Regions from separate parts of the Paenibacillus sonchi genome, predicted to be linked through region 1. Evidence: a T-box and tRNA genes for the amino acid it is inferred to sense, from the RefSeq annotation. Region 1 holds a T-box; the other holds one or more tRNA genes.
The links. A T-box is a leader RNA that pairs with one kind of tRNA and senses whether it is charged. The one in region 1 lies ahead of JI735_RS02485 (arginine--tRNA ligase), so its partner is inferred to be a tRNA-Arg.

Region 1 (9,505 bases):
AAGTGATAAGAACAAGCTACATCCGCTCTGGCTTCGGCAGTCCGAGCACCTCCAAGACCTCGCCGAGAGTGCTCTGGAAGCGCAAGGTGAGCCAGAGGCGGAAGCGGATGGAACTCTCCTCTCCCTTGAGGATCGGACAGGAGGAATAAAAATTATTGAACAGCGATGCCAGGGTATGAGCGTAGCTGCAAATCGTATTTGGCGTCAGCTCGCGGCCCGCCGTGTATAGGGTATCCTCCCAGGTGCTCAGCTGTCTCAATAGAGCCAGCTCGGCGGTGTCCAGCTGTGCCGGGAACCGGGGGACTGCTGTTAGCTCCGCCGGGTCCTCCGCTTTGCTGAGCACCCGGCCGGCACGCGCGTAGGTATACATCAGATAGACCCCGGTATTGCCGGAAATCTCTGTAGCCTGCTTGAAGTCGAATACAATCTCTGTGCCCAGATTGAAACGCAGCAGGTAGTAACGGATTGCGGCGGTGGCGATGAGCCGGCTGGAGAGGCCGGTTGCGTCGGAGCGGGCGGCTTCGATGCTGCTTTCCATAAGCCGGACGAGATCCGCCACCTTGACGCCGATCCCCTGACGGCCGGACATGGCGTAGGAGCTTTTGCCATCCGAGGTATCAATGCCAAGCCCGGCGGCGGAAGCCGGACTGAGTGAAACTACACCATAGCTGACATGATGCAGCTTCTCTGCCTGCGCAGTGAAACCAAGGACCTCCAATGCCTGCTTTACCATGGCCTGCGGATACTCCTGCCGGTAATCGATGACATTGACCACTCTGTCAGCCTCGCCGAAGGATTGCGGTGCTCCGGTCAACCCGGTGGTCCATAGGCCTGCGTTAAATTCGCTGTAGTTGAAATCTTTGTCCAGCAGTCCGAATTTCCAGAGATGATAGGCGATATCCTTGGCAGTGTAGGTCAAAATCCCGTTCGAACGCACCAGCACCTTGTCCTTCTGATGATCCTCCGAGCCGCTCTCCATCCCTTCACCTGCCGGTTGTTTTAGTATCCAGCATCCTGCCAGCTTGCCTTCCGTCTCCTGGACAAACATGTCGGTCTCTTTAAGCAGACCGGAAGCAGAGGACCAGAATCCCTCTTGTACAATACTGCTCTCCCAGACCAGCAGATCGTACTCTATGCCGAAGCTCCTCATTTCCGCGACATGCTCTCTAACGATCCGTTCAGCGGCCAGTTGGCCGAGCCAGGCCGTATTGCCGTGCCCCTCCTCCAGTTCATGGAGAATTTCTGTCCGTTGACGGATCATCTCAGGCTGCTCGGCATATTTCTTGTTAACCGCAGCATAAATATCCCAACAGTAGTCGCCGAAACGAACATGCTCCCCAGCCAGCGGTACACGAAGCAGGCCGACCACCGTATCCGCCAGCTGGTTGCCGAGATCATCCACATAATTGTGGACTTCAACGTTGTACCCTGTTTTCCGCAAAATCCGCACAAGCGCATCCCCAATGCAGGAGTTTCTCAGATGCCCGATATGAAGCGATTTGTTTGGGTTCACACTTGTATGCTCGATGATGACTTTTTCCCCGCTGCCCTGGGGCAGCTTAAAGGTCTGTCCGGCCCATTCCTGCCAATTGATGTACAGATTGATGAACCCCGGATTGGCAATTTCGATCCGCTGCACAATCCCGCCTGCAGCTCCTATCCGCTGAAATTCTGCGGTGATCAGCCCGGCGATGACCATGGGGGCTTTGCGCAGTTTTTTGGCCAATTGCATCGCGATATTACTGGAGTAATCACCGAAATCGGCATTCGGGGGCTGATCCAATAAGACTGTAGCGGGTTCTGCAGAGGCCGCGCCGAGGCTGTTGATTACGTTATCTGCACATTGTTCCAGCTGTTTTTGGATCCATTGGCTTAACATTGGTATACTCCTCCTTAAAAATTCAGCACAGCCGCCCATACAAGCGTCCCGGTAAACACAAAAAACCCCGTCTCTAAAAGAGACGAGGACATACGCGCTCGCGGTACCACTCTCGTTGCCGGACACAGGGTTCGGCCACCTCACAGGTTAACGGCCTTCAGCCGGGGCTTCCTACTGTTAGTTCAGAAGTCCATCTCCCGGGTGCGCTTCATGACTGGATCTGTACCGGCTTACACTCTCCCGGCTCGCTGGGGACTAGGGTCCAAGGTCACTACTTTCCCGTTCATCGAATGTAGATTGATTTTTATCAGTATAGCGAATTTTTGGCAGAAAGCAATAGGGTTGTTGCAAATTATCCGATCAATCCGCAGATGGCGCACCCGTCAGATTCTTAATGTCTGTCGAACCGTAAATCAGCAGGGCAATCACGATTATGAGCAGAATTCCCCCGGCAAAATCCTCTCCATCAAAGCTGTCCATCTGTAAGCGTCCTCCCTTTTCCTATGTTCACTCGGGCTTTTAGGAACTGTCGGCTTTTTTCTTCAGGGCGGTCATGATTTCGTTCAAGGTCAGGTTGCTGTTCTCGTCGAGAAAGCTGACCAGTTTATCCACGTTGCTGTTTGAATTTAAATCGCTCAAAGATTTATATTTACCAACCAAACTGACGAATAGGGAAGCGTCTCTGTACATTTGGACAGAATCGACCCTTAGCTTGCCGGTTAACAGCAGAGCAGCTACTGTATACTCCAGACCTTTAGGGATCTGCGTTTTGGAATTGGCTGTTTTTTTTCTTGCACCAGTGTTCTTTCCTTTACCAGGAGGGGGCATGGAACTCCCTTCTTCCGTAAAACGATCTATGAATACACTTTATGCGCCTCTGCTGATATTGGTGATTGAAGTCTGTCTTCTGTCCACACCGTTAACAGTGCGCTCGAATATTAGTATAGTGTGCGGCCAAGGATCCACGAGCTAGAGTCTGAGCTTCATAGATTGGAAATGCAGGTGAAAAGGAGGGATGGGACAAGATGGCTATATTATCAACGGGACCGATAGAAAACAATGCGGTGCTTGGGGTCAGACCCACACAGCAGTTGACGGTAAAAGTGTTATGCCGGAATACAGTGGATGCTGTCTCCGTGACGATTCAGGGTTATGTGCTTGGCGCGACAAGAACGCTGTATGTTAATGAAGTGCTTCATATCGCCCCTAATGAAGTAGTGACCAGGAATTATTTTGCTGATTTGGACGGCTTTGAATTTATATTTACAACCGGTCCTGCAGCGGCGGAAGCCGTAGGCATCTCAGTGTGGGGCAAACAATCATCCGGTCAGCTGGTGGATGCGCATCGGGTAGCCGAGCACGAGAACACTAGTCAGGATGCATAACTATAGGAAAAGCAGCTTTTTGCTTTTACAAATCAAATAGTAACAGGGATCTCTCTGGACTAAGGTTAAAGAGATCCCTGTTGTTTGTGCTATTATAACGGCTGAATTGTCCAGTGAGGCCAAGGGGGTGAGTATATACTTTTGCTGTCCTTTGTGTATCTTAACAGGGTCAAATCATCAGAATCTCACGGATATCCTGTTCGCTTAAGGCTGACAAGGCTTCCTGGCCCGGCTCTATAACTTCATCAATCAGGTTCTTTTTCTTCTGCTGCAGTTCGTACATCTTATCTTCTACGGTACCCTGGGCAATCAGCCGGATCACCTGGACCACCTTTTTTTGCCCAATCCGGTGTGCCCGGTCGGCAGCCTGCTGTTCAACGGCCGGATTCCACCACAGGTCATAGAGGATAACGGTGTCTGCTCCGGTCAGATTCAACCCCGTTCCCCCGGCTTTGAGCGAGATCAGGAACAGATCCCGCTCCCCTTCATTGAAACGTCCGCAGAGCTCCACCCGTTTAGAGGACGGAGTGTGCCCATCCAGATAGAAATGCGGAACCGCCAGCAGGCCCAGCTCGCGGCTGATCATGCCAAGCATCTCGGTGAATTGCGAGAAAATCAGCACCCGTTTGCCGGAGCTGCGGCATTCCCCGATGATCTCCAGCAATTGCTCGAATTTGCCTGAACCTCCGGCATAACCGTCAACAAAAAGCGCAGGATGGCAGCACAGCTGGCGCAGACGGGTAAGCCCGGCGAGCACCTTAATCCGTCCTTTGCCGAATCCGTCGCTGTCCAGATGCTTCAGCGCTTCCTTCCGCAGTCTGGCAAGATAGGCAACGTACAGCTTCTTCTGTTCCGGCAGCAGCTCAGAGGCCTGAAGAGTTTCAATCTTATCCGGCAGCTCTTTGAGCACATCGCTTTTCAGGCGGCGCAGCAGAAACGGCCGGATCCGCTTGGCCACGGTGTCTCTGGCCAGATCGTGGAAGGCTTTTTTGCCCGGGAACAGTCCGGGGAACACGACGCCGTAAATCGACCAAAGATCCTCCAGCGCATTTTCCACCGGTGTACCGGTAAGGGCGAAGCGGTAGCGTGCCTGGAGTGCTTTTACCGCCTGCGCGGTCTGGGTGGCATGGTTCTTGATCATCTGCGCTTCATCCAGAATGAGGGTATGGAAAGAACGCTTGACATACAGCTCCACATCCCGGCGCAGCAGCGGATAGGAGGTAATGAGGACATCACAGCCAGCGGTATTCCGCACGGTTTTGCTACGCACAGCCAAGCTTCCGTCGGCGATAGCCGCCCTGATCTGCGGAGCGAAACGCTTCAGCTCGTTCTGCCAATTGTAGAGCAGGGAGGCGGGGGCAACAATTAACGCAGGTTGTCCGGTCTGGCGGATATCCTCCAGCTCGGAGAGCAGAAAGGCGATGCTTTGCAGCGTTTTGCCCAGCCCCATGTCATCTGCCAGGATGCCGCCGAAGCGGTAATGGGCCAGAGTTTTCATCCACTGGAAGCCATACTGCTGGTAATCCCGCAGCACGGGGGCGAGTGTCTCCGGCACGCGAAAATCCAAGTTCTCCGGACTATGCATATTGGCCAGCAGCCGGCGGAAGGAACGGCCAATGCTGACAGCATCGGTTCCCCCTTTGCCGGCGTCAGCGTTCATATGCAGTCCCCGGACCAAAGGCAGGGAGAATTCCGGGCTTGTGATATCCACAGCATGGACCCCCAGCTCGTTCATCAGAGCGATGATTTCCTGAAGCTCGGCGGTTTCCAGCGGCAGCAGCGCTCCATCCGGCAGACGGTAGTATTTGCGCTTTTCCTGCAGGGACTTCAGCACCAGCACTATTTCCGACTCCGGAATGCCGTCCATGGCAAATTTGAAATCAAGCCAGTCGGTTTTTTCATTCCAGGTCAAGCTGGCTTTGGGGGTGTACATGCCGGTAACCAGCCTCTCCTTGACGGCAGTGGTGGCATAGACCTGCAGCAAAGGCTCCAGCAATGGAATCGTATGATACAGGAAGTCGTATTCCCCTTCTTCATCGCTCATGATATAGCCGCTTTCCGTTCTGGCAAAAGATTCATGCGCCATCAGCTCCAGAATCCGCCGCTCGGCTTCACCGTCCCGCATCAGAATGACTTCGTGCCCGCGTTCACGCGCCTGCTCGTCCAGCGGATTGATCATAATGGTCCCATACTGGAATTCCAGCCCGGCCAGCAGCCGGTCCCTTACCCGGTCCAGATAGAGCCGGGCTTGCAGCTGCGTCTGCACAATCCGGTCAGCGATCGAATCGGCGATATGAACCTGTCCCAGCTTTTTGAGGCCGGGAATCACCTTATCCATAAAAGGCTCCATCTGCCCCGGCGCGATATCGATCCCGCTGGTTCTGGATTCGGCCAGCATCTTCTTCAGCTCCGAGAGACGCCTGCATTCCTGTGCCGGCAGCTTCAGCAGCCTGCCTTCAGACAGCACAAGCCCGTAATCCTCCATGACCGTAATCTGCGCCAGCCCCTGAATGTCCAGGCGGTAGCCGTCACTATCAGCCTGATCGAACTGAAAACTCAGCGGCAGCAGCCCGTCGGCAATTGGAATGCCCGGGGTAAGCGTTTCGCCAATCTGCAAATAGACAGAAGGGGATGCGGCGAGCGCAGGGAGAAGAGACTCCCAGAAAAAAGGCGGAATGGCCAGCAGCCGCTCCCCGCCCAGGCTTCCCGAATACGACGAGTAGGGGCCGATGTTGTCACGGTACACCCGTTCGTTCAGAAGAATCTCAATCAGCTTCAGCAGCACCGCATTATCTTCCTTCGTGAAGCTGTGGAGGGCAGGATCATAGACGAAATGCTTGGAGAACTCAAAGGGCTCCCCGCGGTGGACACGTTCCAGGAACGCTCTTATTTTCTGGACGATGTAGAGGCGTTTCGGGCCAACCTTCAATTCAATGCCGAGCAGCCGGCTGCCAAAGTTATAGGAAAAGGGTCTGCAGATGACCTCCACCTGCAGCGGCGTTCTTATGTCTACGTAAGCTCCTGCACCGCTGGGGCGTTGGCGCGGGTTCTCGAACAACCCCAGCATGCTGCTTACCAGATGCCGGCCGCTTGGACCGGAAGTGGGCCCAGACGTGTTCCTGTCCGGTAAATCGCGGGGGAACAGTACACCCGTCTTTCCGGTAAAGACCTCAGGCTTGTTCCGGCCGGCAGTTGTCTCTTGCGCCGATAATCGCCCGTCTCCGTCCTCCTCGTACAGAATAGCCACCAGAACGGCGGCAATATGCTTGCAGAACGGTCCCCCGTTACGGTACACCGGACAGGAGCATTTCCCGTTAACATCCCCGTCGCTGTCTATCGCAAGCGTGATGTCGTAAGGTTCCCGCCCGTAGACCGTAGCCTGGTATTTGGAGTATTCCAATCCTTCATAATTTTCTACCGCAGCCAGCCGGACTTTTCCCGCTTCGTAATCCTCGGAGCCCCGTTCAAAAGCAGCCTTGCCGCACAGCAGCCGGATTACCCGTTCCGGCACATAAAAACTCACCGCTGATCACTTCCTTATACATTTCCTTAAGTCCTGAGTTCGTATAGTTTCCATATTAGCAGAACATGCGTACGCCTACAAAGCGGGAATAAAAAAAGCCACCACCAAACCGCATATCTGCGGATAGGGGATGGCTGAAGGCGGGGTGAGCAGGAGGAATCCTTATTAGATGAGTCCGGATTTCTGCAGCAGTCTTTGCAGCAAGACGGCCACTTCGGCTCTTGTCACATGCGACTGGGGAGCAAGCCCGGTTCCGCTGCGGCCGGTGATGAGTCCTGCCTGCAGGCTGGCCGCAATGCTGTCCAGCGCCCAGGCGGAGGCCTGATCCGCATCCGTAAATTTCTTCATAAGATCAGCGGGGCTGATGCTGACTTCCGAAGCAAGTCCGGTAAGCTGCATCGCCTGTGCAAGCATAGTCATCGCCTGCTCCCGGGTGATGGAATCATCGGGCCGGAAGCTGCCGTCTTCGAAGCCCGTGATCAGCTGGTGGCGGGAGGCGGTTTGGATTGCGCTGCTGTACCAGTCAGAGCTGCTCACATCCGTGGATGGAGAAGTGCCGCTGGCGGCTTGCAGGCCAAGCCCACGCACCAGGACCGCCGCAAATTCGGCGCGGGTGATCCCGCGGTCGGGCAAGAAAAATCCGTTCCCGCTTCCGTTTACAACCAATCTTGCTCCCAGGTCATCTACTGCAGCTTTTGCCCAATGTCCAGCCATATCCTTGAACTCCACAGGATGGGAGACAATAGCATAGGTGCTATTGGTAAGACTGCTGATGACCGCAGCATATTCCCCATTCTGCAGTACAAATCTGGTGGGAACATGGTGTACGGTTCCGTCCGGCTCTATCACAATACCGGTAGCACGGCTTGTATCGGTTCCGGCTGGGAGAGAAAGCTCCGTTGCACATAAGCGCTGAAGCCGGCCAGGCCGGAGGTTTGACTGCCGCTAACGATCTTTACCGAGAAATCGAGCGGTCCGGCAAGGAATGTGAACCCGCCTTCGGCCGCAGCGGTGCGGGCGGTGCCGGCCAGGCTTGCATCCGGAGCTGCAATTTCAATCTGAATGCGCACATCCGCTGCGGATGCGTTTGTTCCGGGCTGTCCGGCTGCCGTATCCCAACGGATTAACTGTAAGGGAATGGTATACGCGGCTTTGGCAGTATGGACGGATATAGCCGCCTGCTTTTGCTGTAAATGCTGGAGCAGCAGTCCGTTAAGCTCTACCGTCTGCACTTCCGAACGGTTATTGAATTCAACCGAGATCTTGGCGCCGGGTTGATATTCCGCCAATATCCGGTCGAGTTTGCCCTGGTCCAGTGTGACGATGGAGTGCCGTCTGTTATCGGCCAGTATCGTTGACAAGGCGCTCAAATCTTCGATTTTGCCGTTCACATATGTCAATACTTCCGGGGCAGGGGCCTCTTTTGCCGGGGCCACCGGGACCCTTGATGTCACCGGCGGTGCGGGTTCTGCGGGATATCCTTCACCACTGGCCGGTGCCATAGGAATTACCGCGTTGGAAGGATCAGATGCGGGACCCGTACCTGCTCCGTTTTTGGCTTTTACAGTAAAAGTATAGGCTGTTCCGTTCACCAACCCGGTTACTGTAACCGGGCTGGCAGAGGCCGTGGTAACACTGCCTCCGGGTGATGCTGTAATCTCATAGGAGGTAACAGAACTTCCGCCGTTGTCCGCAGGAGCCGCGAAGGCAACGGTCACTTGGCCGTCTCCCGCAGTGGTGCTGAGAATAGCCGGTGCGGCGGGAACCGTCCTTGGCGTGGCGCTGACTTCATTGGATAGAGCGCTGCCTCCGCCAGGATTAGCCGCCTTGACAGTAAAATAATACGTGGTTCCATTGATCAGGCCTGGTGCGTTATAGCTGTATACCGAGCCGGCAACTGTACCTGCTGGTTGATCGTAATTTCCCGGCACCGTACTTTGGTAGACGGTATATCCCGAGGCACCGGCTGCCGGTTCCCAGTTCAGGCTCACCGTTCCATTGCCGGGAACGGCGGTCTGCAGCAACGGTGCACCGGGTGCGGGGACCTGAGGGGTGGCGCTGACTTCGGCGGAGGCCGTGCTGTCGCCGCCTCCGTTCACGGCCTTGACGACGAAATAATAGGTCGTCCCGTTGGTCAGGCCTACAGCATCGTAGCTGTAGACCGCGGCGGCAACCGTTCCGGCAGCGGCTCCGTACTCGCCGGAGGTTGTGCTTGTATAGACGTTATATCCGGTGGCTCCGCTCACCGGAGCCCATACCAGGTGCACCTGACCGTCGCCTGCGGTCACGGCCTGGACAACCGGCGCACCCGGCGCAGGAGCCTGCGGCGTGGCGCTGACTTCGGCGGAGGCCGCGCTGTCGCCGCCTCCGTTTACGGCCTTGACGACGAAGTAATACGTCGTCCCGTTCGTGAGCCCGGCTGCCGAGTAGCTGTCGGCAGCCGGGCCCAGGGTCGCCAGTGCGGTTCCGTAGGTCCCCGGAACCGTACTGGCGAACACCTTGTACCCGGTTGCGCCGCTGACCGGGGTCCACTTCAGCGTGACCGCCGCATCTCCGGCGGTTGGCGCGGCCATCACCGGCGGTGTCGTGTCCTTCACCGCCACCGTGAACAGCGGATGGCTGCCCGCATCCATGACCAGTTCAAATACATGCTCTCCTGCCGCCAGAGTGGACAAGTATTCTTTGTGAAGAGTCAAGGTGCTGCCGGACAGAGTATAG
Region 2 (9,505 bases), 180 kb from region 1:
CGGTGAATGGAGTCGTGGAGGTAGAGCACTGATTGGGTGCGGGGCCCGCAAGGGTTACCAAGCTCAGTCAAACTCCGAATGCCATGGACTTCTTGCCGGGAGTCAGACAGTGAGTGCTAAGATCCATTGTCAAAAGGGAAACAGCCCAGACCATCAGCTAAGGTCCCCAAGTGTGTGTTAAGTGGGAAAGGATGTGGAGTTGCACAGACAACCAGGATGTTGGCTTAGAAGCAGCCACCATTGAAAGAGTGCGTAATAGCTCACTGGTCGAGTGACTCTGCGCCGAAAATGTAACGGGGCTAAACACACCACCGAAGCTATGGCTTGATGCTTGCATCAGGGGTAGGGGAGCGTTGTGTAAGGGTTGAAGGTTGACCGGAAGGACAGCTGGACATTACACAAGTGAGAATGCCGGTATGAGTAACGAAAAGATCAGTGAGAATCTGATCCGCCGAAAGCCCAAGGTTTCCTGAGGAAGGCTCGTCCGCTCAGGGTAAGTCGGGACCTAAGGCGAGGCCGACAGGCGTAGTCGAAGGACAACAGTTTGAAATTACTGTACCACCGTAATCCGCTATGAGCGATGGGGTGACGCAGGAGGGTAGTGACGCGGACTGATGGATGTCCGTCCAAGCAGTGAGGCTGGTGTGTAGGCAAATCCGCACACCATAAGGCTGGGCTGTGATGGGGAGCGAAAATTACAGTAGCGAAGGTCATGATCTCACACTGCCAAGAAAAGCCTCTAGCCAGGAGAAGGTGCCCGTACCGCAAACCGACACAGGTAGGCGAGAAGAGAATTCTAAGGCGCGCGGAAGAACTCTCGTTAAGGAACTCGGCAAAATGACCCCGTAACTTCGGGAGAAGGGGTGCCTCGGTAGGGTGAATAGCCCGAGGGGGCCGCAGTGAAAAGGCCCAAGCGACTGTTTAGCAAAAACACAGGTCTGTGCGAAGCCGCAAGGCGAAGTATACGGGCTGACGCCTGCCCGGTGCTGGAAGGTTAAGGGGAGCGGTTAGGAGGCAACTCCGAAGCTGTGAACCGAAGCCCCAGTAAACGGCGGCCGTAACTATAACGGTCCTAAGGTAGCGAAATTCCTTGTCAGGTAAATTCTGACCCGCACGAATGGCGTAACGACTTGGGCGCTGTCTCAACGAGAGATTCGGTGAAATTTTAATACCTGTGAAGATGCAGGTTACCCGCGACAAGACGGAAAGACCCCATGGAGCTTTACTGCAGCTTGATATTGAATTTGGGTACGATCTGTACAGGATAGGTGGGAGCCGTAGAAGCCGGAGCGCAAGCTTCGGTGGAGGCGCCGTTGGGATACCACCCTGATCGTATCTAGGTTCTAACCTGGTACCCTGAGCGGGTACGGGGACCGTGTCAGGCGGGCAGTTTGACTGGGGCGGTCGCCTCCTAAAGAGTAACGGAGGCGTTCAAAGGTTCCCTCAGAATGGTTGGAAATCATTCGAAGAGTGCAAAGGCAGAAGGGAGCTTGACTGCGAGACCTACAAGTCGAGCAGGGACGAAAGTCGGACTTAGTGATCCGGTGGTACCGCATGGAAGGGCCATCGCTCAACGGATAAAAGCTACCCTGGGGATAACAGGCTTATCTCCCCCAAGAGTCCACATCGACGGGGAGGTTTGGCACCTCGATGTCGGCTCATCGCATCCTGGGGCTGAAGTAGGTCCCAAGGGTTGGGCTGTTCGCCCATTAAAGCGGTACGCGAGCTGGGTTCAGAACGTCGTGAGACAGTTCGGTCCCTATCTGTCGTGGGCGTAGGAAATTTGAGAGGAGCTGTCCTTAGTACGAGAGGACCGGGATGGACGTACCGCTGGTGCACCAGTTGTTCCGCCAGGAGCATGGCTGGGTAGCTACGTACGGACGGGATAAGCGCTGAAAGCATCTAAGCGTGAAGCCCCCCTCAAGATGAGATTTCCCAGTATGTAAGACCCCTTGAAGACGACGAGGTAGATAGGTTGGAGGTGGAAGCACGGCAACGTGTGGAGCTGACCAATACTAATCGGTCGAGGGCTTATCCAATAAACTAACACGCCATTTTCGTTTCGGATTCAGTTTTCAGGAATCAAATTCCTGAAGCATTTACGCTGTAAATGCCCGTTTGGTGGCGATAGCGGAGGGGTTCCACGCGTACCCATCCCGAACACGACCGTTAAGCCCTCCAGCGCCGATGGTACTTGGACCGAAGGGTCCTGGGAGAGTAGGACGCCGCCAAGCACATGAAGCCATTGTTGAGTAATCGACAGTGGCTTTTTTTGTTTTGTGAAAAATCATGATATTCTATAAAAAAGTGGAATTTGCCTGGTGTGATGGAAATCGTCAGATGAGAGATCCTTTTCTAACTGGTGCTTGCTCAACTGCTTCCTTGCAAGCGCTAGTTGGAAAAAGGGAACCTATTTCTCTGAAAAATCAATAATCGTGAGAAATAATTGGAGAAAGGAAACTTAATTGGGAAATATTACTATTTGAGAGGCGAAATGAGCTGAATTAGTTGACCTTTTTCCACTTGGAGCCGCCTAGGGGTTCATGGAGGGACCTCCAGCAACTCAACTGAAACCCCAAGCAGCTACGTTGACCAGGAGGACGGGGAGTTATTTTGTTTTTTAGAATAGAGAGTAAGTAGAAGGATAATCTTCGGAGGCGATGCCATGATTCTTTGGATAAATGGAGCTTTTGGTTCGGGAAAAACTCAAACGGCTTTTGAGCTAAATCGCAGAATCCCGCATTCCTTTGTGTTCGACCCGGAAAATGCCGGCTACTACATACAGAAGAACATACCTTCAAGGCTGAAGAAAAATGATTTTCAAAATTACTCTCAGTGGCGTGAATTTAATTATTCCATGTTACGATATATTGCCTCCGAATTTGAGGGGATCATTATTGTGCCAATGACGATTGTCGAGCCTGATTACTTTAGGGAGATCGTTGGACGACTGAGAGAGGACGGGATCAAGGTGCATCATTACACCTTGTGTGTATCGCGGGATCGGCTCCTGTCCCGGCTGAGAAGCCGTGGAGAAGGAAAACACTCATGGGCTGCCAATCAGATCGACAGATGCCTTAAAGGGCATCAGCATCCTATATTTGCCGAGCACCTGGTTACAGATAATATGAGTATTGAGCAGGTGGCAGAAGCCATAGCCGCCAAACTTCAGATTTCGCTGCTGCCCGCTGCACCAGGGAGGATGATAAGATTTATTCAACGCTTAAAAGTGAAATATCAGCACATTCGTTTGTTTGACAGATGAAGCAGATCTCCCAACTTTTCTTAAGAAACTATTGCTATATACCTCTTTGTTTGATATAATATTTTTTGTTGTCAAATGTTAGTTCTGCATTATGGCCCGTTGGTCAAGGGGTTAAGACACCTCCCTTTCACGGAGGTAACATGGGTTCGAATCCCATACGGGTCACCAATTACATCTTAGAATTCTGGGATGAGAATCCATAGGGTTCGTTGAAGCTTAGGCTTCGTAAGGAATACTTTGCAATCTCGAAACGGAGTGGAGAGTATCCCATACGGGTCATTATTTTATTCAACACACATTTTCACGACTTGCTTTTTTCAACTAACTGTGCTATGATCATTAAGTTGCTTCTTTCATGGAGGCTTAGCTCAGCTGGGAGAGCATCTGCCTTACAAGCAGAGGGTCGGGGGTTCGAACCCCTCAGCCTCCACCATGAGGCTCCAATTGAATATTTTTTACTGACGCGGGGTGGAGCAGCCCGGTAGCTCGTCGGGCTCATAACCCGAAGGCCGCAGGTTCAAATCCTGCCCCCGCAATTTAACCCCAAAAAGTGAAGATATGCTTTGTAGTGTATTCCGATTACTTTCCGGGGACCCTAGTAGTGCTTAATTTGGAACCGTGGTGTAGTTGGCCTAACATGCCTGCCTGTCACGCAGGAGATCGCGGGTTCGAATCCCGTCGGTTCCGCCATCAAAATTTACTTCAGGGATGAGAATCCATCATAGTATTACAGCATAAGCATCAACTGCTATACATACCGTGTGCGGACGTGGCTCAGCGGTAGAGCATCGCCTTGCCAAGGCGAGGGTCGCGGGTTCGATTCCCGTCGTCCGCTCCATAATTTGCGCCCTTAGCTCAGCTGGATAGAGCGTTTGACTACGAATCAAAAGGTCGGGAGTTCGAATCTCTCAGGGCGCGCCATTTTTATTCTAACATCAAATTTTGCCGGCGTGGCGGAATGGCAGACGCGCTCGACTCAAAATCGAGTGGGAAACCGTGGAGGTTCGAGTCCTCTCGCCGGTATCATTTTTACTAAGAACAGTTCATTAGATGAAAAATCTAATGGGCTGTTTTTATTTTAATCACTTCATTCATTCGGTTTGCGGAAGTGACTTTATGGGCATATGAGTTTACGTACGGTTTACCGCTTCGTGACAGTATAACAGAATTCCAATCTGGGCGCGGCAGCATATCCATACCTATATCCGCTGCCGGAGGAACACCCTAAAAATGTCGTTGGGAATTTTACTCCCACGCGGTTTCCTGCGCCAAATGACATTTTTGCTATTCTTGCCTTTACAATACTCCCAAATCTTTATTCAATGAAAAAACAAAGGGAGGCCATAGTTATCACTCCTGATAAGTAATGATGTCATTGCAAAGGACTATATCTTCATATGGTATTTGTTTACGAAAATATATTCAACTGATAGAATAAAACCACAGAAAATCAAAGTGCATCTACTGCTGCCAAAGCTGGATGTAATGGGGAGTTTGGGGGCCGAGGGTTTACCTCCGGCTTCCTTCAGATTCCACCTCGCGACGGACACCCTTGCCTTCAGCTAACAGTTCCTACTGCCAAGCCTGTAGCGGACTTTCACCGCCTAGTTATCGCCCATGCCGGGCACACTATAAAAAGTCCGCAGAATTGTATGATGTACATTCCTACGGACTTTTCGTGTAATACCGGCGAGAGGACTCGAACCTCCACGGTTTCCCGCTCGATTTTGAGTCTCTTTGAAATGTCGGAGACCTAGACGTTACTTAACGTTTATCGTGTATAAGCGAGATAAGGGAAAGTATAACTCCTAACAAAAATAGTACCCCGCTCGCTGTAAAAAAACACTTAGATTGAAATACTCAGAAGAAAATAATATATGCCAAAATCGACTCCCACTCCACTGATGGACTTCAAGCACAAGTGGAACCGCACATACAATTTGAACAAGCATACTTGCCATTCCTAAAACGGAAAAGGAAAGCCCCACAATCATTTTTCTCATATTCAAATACCAATTCTAACAACAAGATGATCTATGATGATGTGTCACTTGATTATGTTGACCCAGAATTAATATGGACAACTAATCCAAACTCTGTACAAAAATCTATTACAGCGGATGGATTAATTACACCACAAGCAACATATGTTAGTAGTGTATATGAATTTTTATATGCTTCGTTAGAAACTTTGCTGATGCAGAAAAGGTTAGTATTAATCTGCCACTTCCGAAGCTGAGCAGGGATATATTGACTTTATGAAAAGAGTAATAGAGCATCACTGGTGAAATCATTATTCACTGATGACAGAGTATTTTCTAAAAATATAAAAGAGGTGTTTATTTATGCTAAAAAAGTTAAAATTATTAAGTTTAATTGTTTGTATGCTCGCCAGTCTTTTAGCTGTCGTTCCTTTGACAGCAAGAGCGGCGGGTACAATTGTAACCTATCCATTACCGTCGAGCTATACCACGACCAGTCAATACACGGTAACAGCAGACTCTACAAATATACCGGTAATCGACACTTCGGAAGTATTTGTAAACTATAATTATTGTAATTTCTCTTTTTCAGGTACTACTACAATCACAATAACAGCAAGCGAGACAATCAATACCTATAATATTTCTCCCAAAGCTTTGGGAATCACTGCAACAAAGAGCGGAAATACACTTACCTTTACACTTTCATCACCAACCTATCTTATAGTTAAAATCAATAACCTGAAAGATCTGGTTATTGCATCAGATGCTCTTGAAACCAATGTACCGGCTTCATCCGGTACAGGTATATACAATGTTAAAACTCAATACGGTGCCGACAGTACCGGTGCCGCTATGGCTACAACTGCAATACAAAACGCCATAAATGCGGCTAACGCAGCAGGTGGCGGTATAGTATACGTTCCAGCCGGAGTTTACAAGAGCGGAAACCTTGTTTTAAAAAGCAATGTTTCGGTTTATCTGGAGGGTGGTTCTGTTATAAGGGGTTCAGGAAATCCAAGCGATTACACTACCCATTTCCATAAGAATTCTCTGAATAAGGATGGAACATGGTTTATTTATACCGAAACAAATGCAAACAATATTAAGATATACGGCAGGGGGACTATTGACGGCAATGGCCATTATATGAGAAATACAAACAATTATTTGAACAATATTCTTGTACCCTTGCAGTGCAGCAACTTCACGGTTGACGGCATAACCATAAGAGACAGCGGTGGCTGGGCTACAATCGTTACAAGATCTAATAACGTAACATTCCAGAATACAAAGCACTTCAACAACAATGAACTTGATTATGAAAATGATGCAATAGACGTTCAAGAGAGCCAGAATGTACTCATAAAGCACACTGTAGCAGTATCGGAGGATGACACCTACTCATTTAAGACATGGGATGTAGCAACTACGGATATAGCTGCAAACTGGCCTGGAAGTCCTGAAAACCAGTCAAATGTAGTTGTGGATGATGCTTTGGCTTGGAGCAGATGTGGAGCATTCAAGGTTGGAGATGGAGTGAAACAGCTTCAGGATGGCATAGTTGTTAAAAACTCTTATGTATACCGGTGCTGGCGTGCTTTAGCAGTAGGTCATCTTTATGGAACTCCAGCAGCACAAAACATCATATTTGACAATATAGATGTAGAAGGCTTCTGGCCAAGATCCGGTGTTCACTCCAGATGGTTTGATCTTTCTGCAAAAACCGGTCCGATAAAAAATGTGGTCTATAATAATATCAATTTACGCGCTTTAGGTGAAGTTTCAATAATGAAGGGTTGGAGTGATACATCTACTGTCTCCGGAGTTACATTAAACAATGTTCGCGTCGGTGGAGTTCCGGCAACTACATTGGCAGAATTGAAAATAACAGATACGAACAGCTATGCTGCAGCTCCCAAATTCAACACATTGAAATTTGAAGCGGAAGGCTATAACCTTAGTTCAGGTGTTATATCCTATGAGGCAAGCACTGATGGTGGGCTGGATGTTGGTGGAGGAAGTAATGGCGACTATATAGCATTTAAAAATGTAGACTTTGGTAGTACAGCTAAAACAAGTATTGATTTGAAGGTTGCATCCGCTAACTCCGGCGGAAGGATCGAATTCCACTTGGACAGTCCTACAGGCACTATGCTGGGTTATTGGACGGCAGAAAGCACAGGCGGATGGCAGACATGGTCAGTCAAGAATATCCCGCTTAATGCCGGGACAGCTGTAGGAACCCATACTGTATATGTTACTTTTGTTAAATCAGATTCAACCACAGTTGCAAATTTAACTTGGTTCCAGTTCAAATAGAATGGAAACTGTTTGATTTAATTGCAATAAGATGGATAAAGGGGTATATCAAATGATATGCCTCTTCATTCAGCTAAAGTTTTTTTCTACGACTGACCAATTAACACACAATATCTACTGGAGCGGGCCGGTCTGTTGTTGTTCTTTCTGAGTTCTTCCTGAGTTCTTCCCAAGTTCTCTCCAACGTCCAAAAATGGCTTCATTTTGACCTGATGCCGGGAACCCTTACGGGGCTTGGGCAAAACCCAAAAAACCGCGAAAAACCTTGATTCTACAAGGATTTTCGCGGTTTTTAAATTCCTCTTCTTGGACTTAACTTCTGCTATCTTCTTAATAACAGTCGCGGCTCAAAATCGAGTGGGAAACCGTGGAGGTTCGAGTCCTCTCGCCGGTATCAAACAAAAGGCTCATGACATTGTACAAAATACAATGTATGAGCCTTTTTTATTAGTGGCTTTAGCCAGTTGAGTACGCGAAGCGTGCGAAACAAAAAACCACCTGCTATGCGGGTGGTGTAGTGATGCTTATAGCAAAAAACCGCCTGATGCGATCGTTATAATAGGAGTGTTCAAGCTACTATGTCTAACGAAAGGAGAAGGTGGTTTTTGTGGCACAAGCCAGAGAAGGCATGGCACAACCCAAGTGGATGTGCAAGTACCCTATCGTATTCACCCCAAAGTATAGACGAAAGGTGATCTACAATCAATACAAAGAAAGTATCCGAGATATCCTAAAGCAACTCTGTGGCTACAAAGGAGTAGAGATTATCGAAGGACACCTCATGCCCGATCATATTCATATGTTGGTGAGTATTCCACCGAAAATGAGCGTCTCGAGTTTTATGGGATATCTGAAAGGGAAAAGTGCGCTCATGATCTTCGATAAGCATGCAAACTTGAAGTATAAGTACGGGAATCGCCATTTTTGGGCAGAAGGGTACTATGTAAGCACGGTAGGTCTCAATGAAGCAACGATTAAAAAGTATATCCAGGAGCAGGAAAGTCACGATATTGCACTGGATAAGCTGAGTGTGAAAGAGTATGAAAACCCCTTTAAGGGGTAGCTGGTAGTCCAAGCACCCCTTCAGGGGTAGGCAAAAGAGGCAAAGGCATAGTGGCTTGAACGAAGTGAAAGCCAGCGCCTTTAGACGCTAGCCGGCACCAGAGGCTTATAGCCTCAGAGCAAACCACCCGTTGGACGGGTGGTTATGATTGTTGCGTGCCCAGCTAAGCACGGATCGTCTAGCCGGTGAAAGTCCGGTCGTGGGAGGGGCCAAGCCCCCACGTAGCTAGGATTCTTGCGCATGGTGAAAGCCGTACGTAAAAGCGAATCGACAAAAGTACCTGTCAGAGATAGGGCGAGCAAACTGCCAGGCCGTAACATGAAGTGAATCCTGCCGCGTTGTCAAAAAGGCCTTGCAAGAGGGAAGAGAGGAAGCCGAGCCTCGAGCAATTGGGTGAAGGCCAAGGAAGCTGTCAAGAACTTGGAGCAACAGGGAAGAATCCTCCAGCGTAAAGGGATCGGCATGGTAGTAAAGAGGATGCAGTGATACTTACGAGACCCTCCCCCACACGGAAATTTTTTTTTTAGGAATCCGTAAAGAGGCGCTCTATAAGTCCAAAAGACGAAATGAACCGCCTGTGGGAAGGGAGTCCGAGGGGCTCATAGTACCAAAGAATCTAAGGACAACATAACCTTAGGGATGGAAGGGGCCCTGCTTTGTTTATGCATTTGGAGGAGGAAAGAGTGAGTGAATGCCAACCGGCTAACGACACCCAAGGAAAAAGTTCAAGAACTCCAAGAAAAGCTAGGTCATGCGGCCAAGGAGAACAAGAAGCGTAAATTTCATGCGCTGTATGACAAGGTCTACTGCCCGGATGTGCTGTGTGAAGCATGGAGACGAGTGAAGGCAAATAAGGGAGCGGCAGGAGTAGAT

Region 2: it encodes a tRNA-Arg, which carries the amino acid that the T-box ahead of JI735_RS02485 (arginine--tRNA ligase) is inferred to sense. The anticodon was not compared.

The regions. Positions count from the first base shown of each region.
Region 1 is NZ_CP068595.1:543,416-552,920, reverse strand. It holds gene JI735_RS02485 (arginine--tRNA ligase) at 17-1,879, opposite strand; T-box leader at 1,955-2,175, opposite strand; gene JI735_RS02480 (hypothetical protein) at 2,399-2,707, opposite strand; gene JI735_RS02475 (hypothetical protein) at 2,905-3,264, shown strand; gene JI735_RS02470 (DEAD/DEAH box helicase) at 3,434-6,787, opposite strand; gene JI735_RS02465 (S-layer homology domain-containing protein) at 6,953-7,636, opposite strand; gene JI735_RS02460 (cadherin-like beta sandwich domain-containing protein) at 7,633-9,505, opposite strand, start outside.
Region 2 is NZ_CP068595.1:368,108-377,612, reverse strand. It holds rRNA gene JI735_RS01740 (23S ribosomal RNA) at 1-2,039, shown strand, start outside; rRNA gene rrf (5S ribosomal RNA) at 2,118-2,234, shown strand; gene JI735_RS01730 (AAA family ATPase) at 2,666-3,265, shown strand; tRNA gene JI735_RS01725 (tRNA-Glu) at 3,359-3,433, shown strand; tRNA gene JI735_RS01720 (tRNA-Val) at 3,623-3,698, shown strand; tRNA gene JI735_RS01715 (tRNA-Met) at 3,728-3,801, shown strand; tRNA gene JI735_RS01710 (tRNA-Asp) at 3,878-3,955, shown strand; tRNA gene JI735_RS01705 (tRNA-Gly) at 4,029-4,103, shown strand; tRNA gene JI735_RS01700 (tRNA-Arg) at 4,110-4,186, shown strand; tRNA gene JI735_RS01695 (tRNA-Leu) at 4,210-4,288, shown strand; gene JI735_RS01690 (carbohydrate-binding protein) at 5,611-7,569, shown strand; gene tnpA (IS200/IS605 family transposase) at 8,198-8,632, shown strand; gene ltrA (group II intron reverse transcriptase/maturase) at 9,320-9,505, shown strand, end outside.